Regions from separate parts of the Lysinibacillus sp. NPDC093712 genome, predicted to be linked through region 3. Evidence: predicted binding sites of a transcription regulator. Region 3 holds the regulator's gene; each other region holds the start of a gene.
What was found. Region 3 encodes Rex, which represses fermentation and respiration genes when NADH is low (regulators of the CRP and FNR family bind a similar motif). Its sites were predicted from a motif close to TTGTGAAATATTTCACAA; they were not measured.

Region 1: a site for Rex is predicted at 1,529-1,546, ahead of qoxA (cytochrome aa3 quinol oxidase subunit II). Genes of this name have one in related genera too.
Region 2: a site for Rex is predicted at 1,928-1,945, ahead of ACQKNX_RS21140 (cytochrome ubiquinol oxidase subunit I). Genes of this name have one in related genera too.

The regions. Positions count from the first base shown of each region.
Region 1 covers NZ_JBNNUU010000002.1:719,339-722,629, reverse strand. Annotated here, with positions in the region: gene qoxB (cytochrome aa3 quinol oxidase subunit I) at 1-376, opposite strand, end outside; gene qoxA (cytochrome aa3 quinol oxidase subunit II) at 404-1,345, opposite strand; gene ACQKNX_RS11045 (DUF2785 domain-containing protein) at 2,115-2,957, opposite strand; gene ACQKNX_RS11040 (hypothetical protein) at 3,228-3,291, opposite strand, start outside.
Region 2 covers NZ_JBNNUU010000008.1:28,782-32,072, reverse strand. Annotated here, with positions in the region: gene ACQKNX_RS21145 (cytochrome d ubiquinol oxidase subunit II) at 1-333, opposite strand, end outside; gene ACQKNX_RS21140 (cytochrome ubiquinol oxidase subunit I) at 330-1,676, opposite strand; gene ACQKNX_RS21135 (diacylglycerol kinase) at 2,032-2,946, opposite strand; gene ACQKNX_RS21130 (thioredoxin family protein) at 3,125-3,291, opposite strand, start outside.
Region 3 covers NZ_JBNNUU010000016.1:5,058-8,348, reverse strand. Annotated here, with positions in the region: gene tatC (twin-arginine translocase subunit TatC) at 149-970, opposite strand; gene ACQKNX_RS25165 (twin-arginine translocase TatA/TatE family subunit) at 991-1,206, opposite strand; gene ACQKNX_RS25160 (redox-sensing transcriptional repressor Rex) at 1,324-1,959, opposite strand; gene ACQKNX_RS25155 (ABC-F family ATP-binding cassette domain-containing protein) at 2,347-3,291, shown strand, end outside.

The DNA of each region.
Region 1 (3,291 bases), on a different contig from region 3:
TTTGTAATGGGATAACAATGTTCATTAATCCGATAACAAATGGCATCGCCATAAATAAAATCATGATTAAACCATGTGTAGTGAAAATCTCGTTATAGTGTTGTGCATCAAGAAGTCCGTTATCCGGAACGGCTGTTTGTGCACGCATTAAAAGTGCGTCGATACCACCGCGGAATAGCATTAATAGTGCTACGGCGATATACATAATACCGATCTTTTTATGATCGACTGTTGATAGCCAGTTTTTATAGAAGTAGCCCCATTTTTTAAAATAAGTAAGGCCTGCTACGACAACAACTGCACCAACTACGATACTGATAGCTGCCGCTAAAATCATCGGTTCTTGCAGTGGATGGAATAATTCTTCCATACTCATAGGATGCGCTCCTTTCAAATTTGAAAATTAGTGTGAATGTGTTGATTTGGCATCAGTGTTTGAATGGTCCATATCTTCATGATTCATGTCTTCGTCAGACATGTCCATGTCACTATGGTCCATACCCCCCATATCCATATCACCATGTGCCATTGGTGCTGGGCTGAAATCTAAGTGAGTAGATGAGTAGCTTGAACGACCTACGTGTTCAGCTGCTAATAATTCTTTGAATTTCTCTTCAGTTAATGGTTTTTCGTTCGCTTTTACATCAGCAACCCATTGATCGAAGTCTGCTTGTGTCATAGATTGTGCTTCAAATTCCATTTCCGCAAATCCACGACCGTTAAAGTTTGAGTTACGACCCATGAAAGAGCCAACTTCATCAGCTGCAAGGTGAATAGTTGTTAACATGTCACTCATCGCATATTTTTGACCAGCTAACTGTGGAATCCAGAAACTTGTGATTGGTCCGAATGAATACAATTTGAACTCGATTGGACGATCAGTTGGAATGTTTACATAGTTCACAGTCTCAATACCCTCTTCTGGATAGCTAAAATGCCATTTCCAGTTTGAAGATGCTGCATAAATAACAAGTGGTTCTTTATTGTCATAACCTTCTGGTGTTGTTTCTACCGTACTAGTTGTTTTAACAGTAACAATTGCTAGGAATGCTACGATAATAATAGGAATAACTGTCCACGTAATTTCAAGTACGTGACTACCTTCTTCATGAGGTGGCTCATAATCGGCAGATGCTTTTGATGCTCGGTATTTTGTTAGCATAAACGCAAAAAGCACATACACGACTAGTAAAATAACTGCCATTGTAATAATGGATAAAATAATTGTGTTTGATAATGTTTGAGCATTCGGTCCTTTTGGATTGAAAACTGTTAATGGTTCACATCCAGACAGGATTGCGATAGCGCCAAATACTAAAAACATTAAGCTTAATTTTTTATTCATGTTTGACTCCTTTCTATAAAACGGCTATTCATAAATTTCATGTGTAGTAGTCTTGATTCACATTTATAAATAGTGGGTATTGAGGTCACCTCTTTTATCTGATGTACCAATCAAGTACAGTTGCATTTACAATGACAATGGCATGGTTCAATATGAAACATAATGTCTTGTAATTGATTGGTCTGGTGCAAGCGTTCACATACATGATGATTTATGCACCATAAATTGGACAAAATTTTAATGTCGATGGTCACATCATGACTTTGTTTGCATATAGGATTATACGCCCGCTTCACCAAAAAAAAAAATAATTAATTATAAATATGATAATGAAAGGGGGGTGAATATGAACATTTTTTGAACAAAAAAAGCTATTTTGCTATTGGTATTTTTAGGTTTTGTTAAATAAGCACTGTATAAACGTTGAAAATACTGAGTTTATCGTATTTAACTAAGTAAACAAATTATTTGTGAAAAATCCTATTTCACATTTTAGACGACGTTTTGTAATAAAGTCCTTGTTATACCTCTGTTTTTAATTCTTTTTAGTTGCGTTTTTTTTAAAAAAGGAGTATATAAAAAGACGTTTTTTTGAAGATTAAAGGATAAATTTTCTATGTAAGGAATGATAAGAGAAAGGATATTGGAACAATGATAAAATTATGTTAACATAATTAAGCGCTTTCAATATTTAACAGAAATTAGTATATCAATATTGGTGATTCCTGAAAAAAGAACATCCAATTTGATTTGGATGCTCTATCAAAAGTTAAGAACCGAGCTTCAGCCACTTTGCTACTTGGATGTACAGTGTGTTTTGAAGTTTAGGTGCTTGATTATTCATTTTTAAAGCGAAATATAATGTCTTCATCGCATTTAATGTGCAAGTACGTCCGCTAAAAAAGCTTTCATTATAACCTTGCGTTACCAAATGCATTTCGAATTTATCAAAAGCTTGCTCCACCCATTCTGATAAGGCTTCTTCAGAATAGTCTCTTGCTAATAATGCCTCAATGATATTTACAAAGCGTTCTTCCTCATCGTTTACATAGACAACATCTTTCCAAGTTGCCAATTTCAGTGCGTGTAAGATGGATGGTGCATATTGCAAGTCAAACTTAGGGTGTTTAATTGTCATGGCAGCTAAATCGGCCCCGTGTGCAATGCTGTGTGCCCAACCTTTGCCTTCGACGTGTCCTCTTGTATCCTTTTCAAGTAACAAATAACGACCGATTTTTTTAAAGAAAGATTGTAAGCTTGTGTCATTTAAAATAAGGAGCTCACTATCTTTTGCAAGAATGCTAGCTACAAGTAACGCTGAAAAGGAGCGTGTGAATACACTATCTTCCGTTTGTTCCCCGATGTTTGCATATAAGTAATCGTCACCTATTGCCGTATCGAACAAATTTTGGAGTTGCTGTGAATTTAGTAAGTTATCACTGATCAGGTCGATAAATGTTCGATATATAAGGTGGTCACGTAGCCTTTCATCAGTTGAACCGATGTGCGTTAACATTTCCTCCAATAGCCAGTCGCCTTCTTTTTCAAAAAACGCTTGTCTTGCTGTAAGTGTCATTGAAGAAAATGTTTGTAATGCTTCTTTTATATCCATGATAATTGCCTCCAATAATAAATCTATTTTTTTATTATACCTTCTTTACTAAAGAAATTTGTCAGATGTGAATTTTTTAATGGTTACTTTCGCAATAGGAATACCAGAATCTATCGAAAGCTGATATGATTATAGCGCAACGAATGAAGGATTGGTGTTTGATTCATGACAAAAAGACATACTTTTCAAGTATGCCTCAGACATAAGAATAGTTTATGGGCTAGTCGGTTTCAAAAGCATCATCTACATAAAAGGTTTTTGTTTTGCTTCCTATAATATAACAGCAGACTTTATGCCGAGCGGCCATTCGATAAATGTGTTTTGATTCGATTTT
Region 2 (3,291 bases), on a different contig from region 3:
ACGTGCGCCATACGATTCAAATGCATAGTACGAACCGCGAATCGCAAGCAACACTAATGAAATACTAACCGGCACAAGCAAAATTGTTCCATAGTAAAATGCTGTTTGAGGAAAAAAACCTACAATCCCAACAAAGAAAAACACTAAAAAGACATTCGTTACTTCCCATACAGGTGATAAATATCGTTTAATAATATTCGTTATAATATGGTTTTTCCCAATAAGTAGACTGTAAGCATTAAAAAAGCCTGCACCAAAATCAATGGATGCGAGCATCACATAACCAAAAAGGAAAATCCACAATACTGAAATTCCTAATATCTCTAATGTCATATGATGTCACCGCCTTTTTCTATATTCCGATCTTCAATTTCACGCTCAATTGGATTCTTTTTAAACATGCGAATTAATACAACGGTACTACCTACTCCAAGTACGGCATAAACACCTGAGAATAACAGCATCATTAAATCCACATGATCGCTCGTTGTTGCGCCCTCTGGTGTTCGCATAATACCGTATAATATCCACGGTTGACGTCCAACTTCGGCAAGCCACCAGCCTGATTCAATCGCTAGAATTGACAGTGGTGCACCTGCAACAATAATCCATCTAAACAACCGCGAATGAATAAACCGCCAACGACGTAGTTTCCCTACTACATAAACTAAAGATACTAATGCCATGAACATACCGATAAAGACCATGATATTAAACAGATAGTGAATATAAAGCGGTGGTCGGTCTTCCTCCGCAAATTGATCTAAGCCTATCACTTCTGCATTTGGATTATTAGCTGCCAGTATACTTAATGCATAAGGTACTTTAATGGCATACTTTACTTCCTCGCCATCTAGCACACCGAATAAAATAAGTGATGCTTTATCTGTTGTTTCAAAATGCCATTCTGCCGCAGCTAATTTTTCTGGTTGGTATTCCGCTAAGTATTTGCCTGAGAAGTCACCTATTATTGCTGCTGAAATCGATGTAACCAGACCAATCTTCATTAGTAAAAATAATGATTTTTTATGATAAACATGGTCTGAGCCTTTAAGCATACGGTAGCCTGCAATTGCCGCCAACACAAATGCTGATGTCATGTAGGCAGTAACAAGCACGTGCGCTACTTTAGTTGGCATAGCTGGGTTAAACATTGCTAGAAATGGTTGAATATTAACGAGCTGACCGTCCACTATGTCAAAGCCTTGTGGTGCGTTCATAAAGGCATTGACGATCGTTATAAAAACCGCAGACATTGATGCACCTAAAGCAACAGGAATTAGAAGGAGCATATGTTTTTTCTGACTATCGAAACGATCCCAAGTGTATAAGTAGATACCTAAGAAAATGGCTTCAAAGAAGAATGCAAAGGTTTCCATAAAGAGTGGTAATGCTATAGTTTGCCCTGCAAGTTGCATAAAATTCGGCCATAGTAACGATAATTGTAATCCGATAGCTGTACCTGTAACGACCCCTACAGCAACGGTAATGACGAAACCTCGTGCCCAACGTCGTGCCATTAAAATATAATGCTCGTCATTCTTTTTATATCCAGTCCATTGCGCAATCATAATCATTAACGGCACGCCGACACCAATCGTTGCATATATGATATGGAACGATAACGTAAGCTCCGTTAATGCACGACTCCAAAAGACTGCTGATTCATTAATCATCTCATTACCCTCCTAACTACCAAATATTCTTCCCAGAATGGAAAGTAGCATGATAATTGCAACACCGAAGCTTAACCAAATAAGCTTTCTTTCCTGTGACTTATACAAATTGCACCACTTCCTTTCCCTTATCCATACCCATATTTTCCACCATTTCAACGAAAAAAACCTTTATAATGGACCGAAACTTCGGCCTATTATAAAGGTTTCAAATTTTGTTCATTTAATATACGTATATTCGCCAAACATTTTTCTTAATTCTTTCACAACCCCTATTTATGAGGGGATTATAAACAAATAAGTGTAAATTTACAAAACTTATTTACACTTATCTGCAATTGTTCCATAAGATTATTTAAATTCGATCTTCCTCACGAATATCTTCAATCGGTACAAAAATTTCAATATGGCGCTTTAAGTTCTCAAACGTTGCAGGTGCATCTCCACCATATTCGCCATCTAAATTTAAATGCACTTCGTTTTCCGTCGTAACTTTCACAACACTCGCCTTTTTATAAATAACACGATCATCCTTTAAATGTTCGCCTCGTAACGCCATTGCCGCAAGTTGAATAAATTCTGGAAGGCTCACTTTTTTTAATACTAATAATGTAAAGTAACCGTCGTTTATGCTCGCATCTGGTGCAAGCTTTTCAAAGCCTCCAACAGAATTCGTTAAGCCACATAAAAACATCATTGCATCTCCATCAAATACTTCACCATCATATTCTATACGCATATGTGATGCCTTAATAGATGGAATCATTTCAACCGCTTTTAAATAGTAAGCTAACTGCCCTAGCATTGTTTTCATTTTGCTTGGGACTTCGTACGTTAGCTCAGTAATACGTCCCCCAGCAGCAATATTGATGAAATAGCGTTCTCCATTTAACAATCCAACATCAACTGGTAAGGTATCGCCTTTAATAATAATATCAACGGCTTCATCAATATTTCGTGGAATATGGACGGCACGTGCAAAATCATTCGTTGTCCCCATTGGAATTAAGCCAATCTTCGGACGTTTTTCAAATTGACCTACACCAGAAACAACCTCATTTAACGTCCCATCTCCACCAACTGCTATGATAATATCAAATCCACGTTCTACTGCGTTTTTTGCTGCTTCTATAGCATCGCCTTCACAAGTTGTTGCGTGACAAGATGTCTCATAGCCTGCTACCTCTAGTTTCTCCAATACTTCTGGTAAATGCTTTTTAAACGCTTCTCTCCCAGATGTAGGATTATAAATGATTCTTGCTCGTTTCATAACATACCTTCCTGCTTCATAAGATTCTAATACTTTCAACGAATAAACCATTGAAATGTTGCACTGATGATTTAATGCGAAGTTCTACGCCTTGCAACTCAAATTACACCATATGCTTTCAATACGCCAGTACGAGCACGTATTGAACGTTACACCTTTGACTAAGCAAATTGCTCCATTATTGTAATGCTGCTGTTACGTGTTTTTTGAAATCTTCGTATACATATGTCCAATTTGCATTGTTCGTAATATTATCTTCACGTATTTCAGTATAAAGTGCTTTTTGTGCTTCCTCAAAAGTCGGATCTTCTTTGTCCGGTAATGTAGCTCTTTTTTTCACTACAA
Region 3 (3,291 bases):
AGAGAGGGGATGCTCGAAGTGTATGGCAAGACGAAAGTAAGAACTCATTTTTTTCAATAAAAATAACAAAAGGGATTAAGATTTCTATTCTTAATTCCTTTTGTCGACAAGCTAGGAGCTAGATGTGGAAAACATCTAGCTCTTTTTATTAGTCATTTAATTCTTCAATTTGTCGTCGTTGTTCAGCTAACAAACGCTCAACTTGCTCGCGTTCTGCTTCTTTACGCTCTTCCTCTAAAAGCAATGCCTCGGCTTGTAAAAACTTTCGATAGCCTCTGCGTGCTATGATAATACTAAACTCATAAATTACAAATAGCGGAATTGCTACGATAACGTTTGAAATAAAATCTGGTGGTGCAAGAAATACCGCAATAACGACTAACCCGAAATATGCATATTTTCTGAATTTCACCATCAGTTCAGGATTTAATATACCTAAACGCGCTAAAAATAACGTCACTACAGGTAACTGAAAAATGATTCCAAACGGCATGACTAAACGAAACAAAAATGAAAAATATTCGTTAATACCAATTGTTTGCTGTATTTCTAACTCTGTAGATAAACCCATCATAAAGTGCATGACATAGGGAAATAACACAAAATATGAAAATGAAGCTCCTGCTAAAAATAGAAAAAACGAATATGGAATATATTTTAAAGTTGCCTTGCGTTCTGTCTCATGTAAACCTGGTGTAATAAACAACCAAAGTTGATGAAGAAGCAACGGTGAACTTATCACAAATGCGATTGCAACCGTCACTTGTAAATATACGACAAGTGGATCGGTCACTTTAAATGCGTTTAAAGTTAGTTGCTCCGCTTCTTTACTATATTGAATATGTTTAATAAGTGGTTCGGCTAGATAAAAGCCAACTATAAGTGCAATAACAAAGAAAACAGCGCAAATAAAGAGCCGTTTTCTTAGTTCTTCTAAATGCTCTACGACTGTTAATTCTCTTGGATTCATATTAACTAGACATCCTTAACTTACTTAACGTTATCATTTTCTTTATGTTCAATTATTTTCTTTTTTGTATCATCATCGTCATCAGCTAAACCTTTTGTTGCATTTTTAAATTCGCGAAGTGTAGAACCCATTGCCTTACCTAGCTCAGGTAATTTCTTTGGTCCGAATATTAAAATTGCAACCACACCGATAATAACTAGGCTAACTGGTGTAAAAGCACTTAAGTGCACAACCATTGCAGCCACCTCCTCTTATATATATATCATTTTAACTTAAATTTTTTCGTTTGGCGAATTTATTTCAATAGTTTAAACACCATCAATTGTAACAGTTTACAAATTTGTGAATGCCCTTTATTTATCGCTATTTCGGATTAAGTAAATAAGCGCTTGTAATTCTACCGACAAATCTATCGTTAATAATTTCATAGTATCTGGTACGGTAATACGCTCTGGCGTAAAGTTTAAAATGCCTTTTGCATTCATTGCTGCTAATCGATCAGCCATCTTCTGAGCAGAGCGCGAAGATACAGTTAAAATAGCAAGGTCTGCTCCAAATTCATCATACTTTTCTTCTAATAAATCGGGATGATAAACGGGAATATTGCTTATCATTTTCCCTTCTTTTGGTGCCTTTGAGTCAAATGCAACCACAATATGAGTGTTATGATTTTTTTGGAAATTATACTTTAAAAATGCATTCCCTAAGTTCCCCACACCGATTAACGCTACTTTTGTTGTCTCATGCTGATCAAGTGTTTGGCTAAAAAACTTCAATAGATGCTGAACATCATAGCCATATCCCTTTTTGCCAAGCGCACCGAAATAAGAAAAATCTCGACGAATCGTTGCAGAATCGATTTTCATCGCCTCGCTCAATTCCTTCGATGAAATACGTTCCATTCCTTCTTGCGCAAAGTTTTGGATAAATCGATAGTAAAGAGGAAGTCTTTTCGTTGTGGCTTGTGGAATTTTTACTTCTTGTTTCAAACTTTTTCCTCCTTATAAACACATCAAATTCACCTAAGCGTATTTGAATACTCATTTTGAAACATGCTTATATGAATCAATTACATTTCAGCGTACATGCATCCAGAATTTTTTGAGCATGCTTAAAGTCTTCTCATAAAATCTATGACATCCGCTGGGTCGCTAATTTGATTCAGACGGGTTTCAACCCACACTGAGTTCAATGCATATCATATTCATCACCCACTTATAAAAGTGGAGGATTTCCCTTTAGTTAACGGCGTGTTTTACGTCACTAACTAAAGAGAAATCGTTTCAATCTTACATGACAGCTTAGAATAAGTAAAGCACTGACATTGCAAGCAATTCCGTCATCCTTTACACTAAGAAAGAATTGAGGTGTCAAGAATGATTGTATTACAAGTCAATCAACTATATAAATCCTTTATTGCAGATGAAATTTTAAGTGGTGTCAAACTAGAAGTACAACACCGTGATCGTGTAGCATTAGTCGGACGTAACGGAGCTGGTAAATCCACTTTACTAAAAATCATCGCTGGTCAATTGTCATATGATTCTGGCGATATTATTATTCCAAAGGGCGTACAAGTTGGCTATTTAGAACAACATGCGGGTCTAAATTCAACTTTATCAATTTGGGACGAAATGATGACAATTTTCGAACCGCTTCTTGGACAAGAAAAGACATTACGTTCGCTCGAACAGCAAATGGCTGATCCAGCGGTTTATGAAAATCCAGAAATGTATGCAAAGGTCATGTCCGAATATGACCAATTACAGCATGATTTTAAAGATTCAGGAGGCTATCAATACGAATCTGATACGCGTTCTGTTCTTCATGGTATGCAATTTTACCCAGAGGATTATGAAAAAGCAATTAGCTCATTGTCAGGAGGACAACGAACTCGTTTAGCTCTTGCAAAGCTTCTATTAAGTAAGCCAGATTTATTAATTCTCGATGAGCCTACAAACCATTTAGATATAGAAACATTATCTTGGTTAGAGACTTATTTAAAAGGCTATGAAGGCGCTATTTTAATCGTTTCACATGACCGTTACTTCTTAGACCAAGTTGTCTCCATCGTCTATGAAGTTTCTCGTCATCGCGTTACGAAATACACTGGAAACTACAGTGCTTATTTAGATGAAAAGGCGAAAAACTATGAGCGCGATGTAAAAATGTTTGAACGCCAGCAGGATGAGAAAGCAAAGCTTGAGGATTTTATTCAAAAAAATATAGCCCGTGCCTCTACGACCAAAATGGCACAAAGCCGGCGCAAAATGCTCGAACGTACGGAATGGATGGACTCGCCTGACGGTAACGAAAAATCA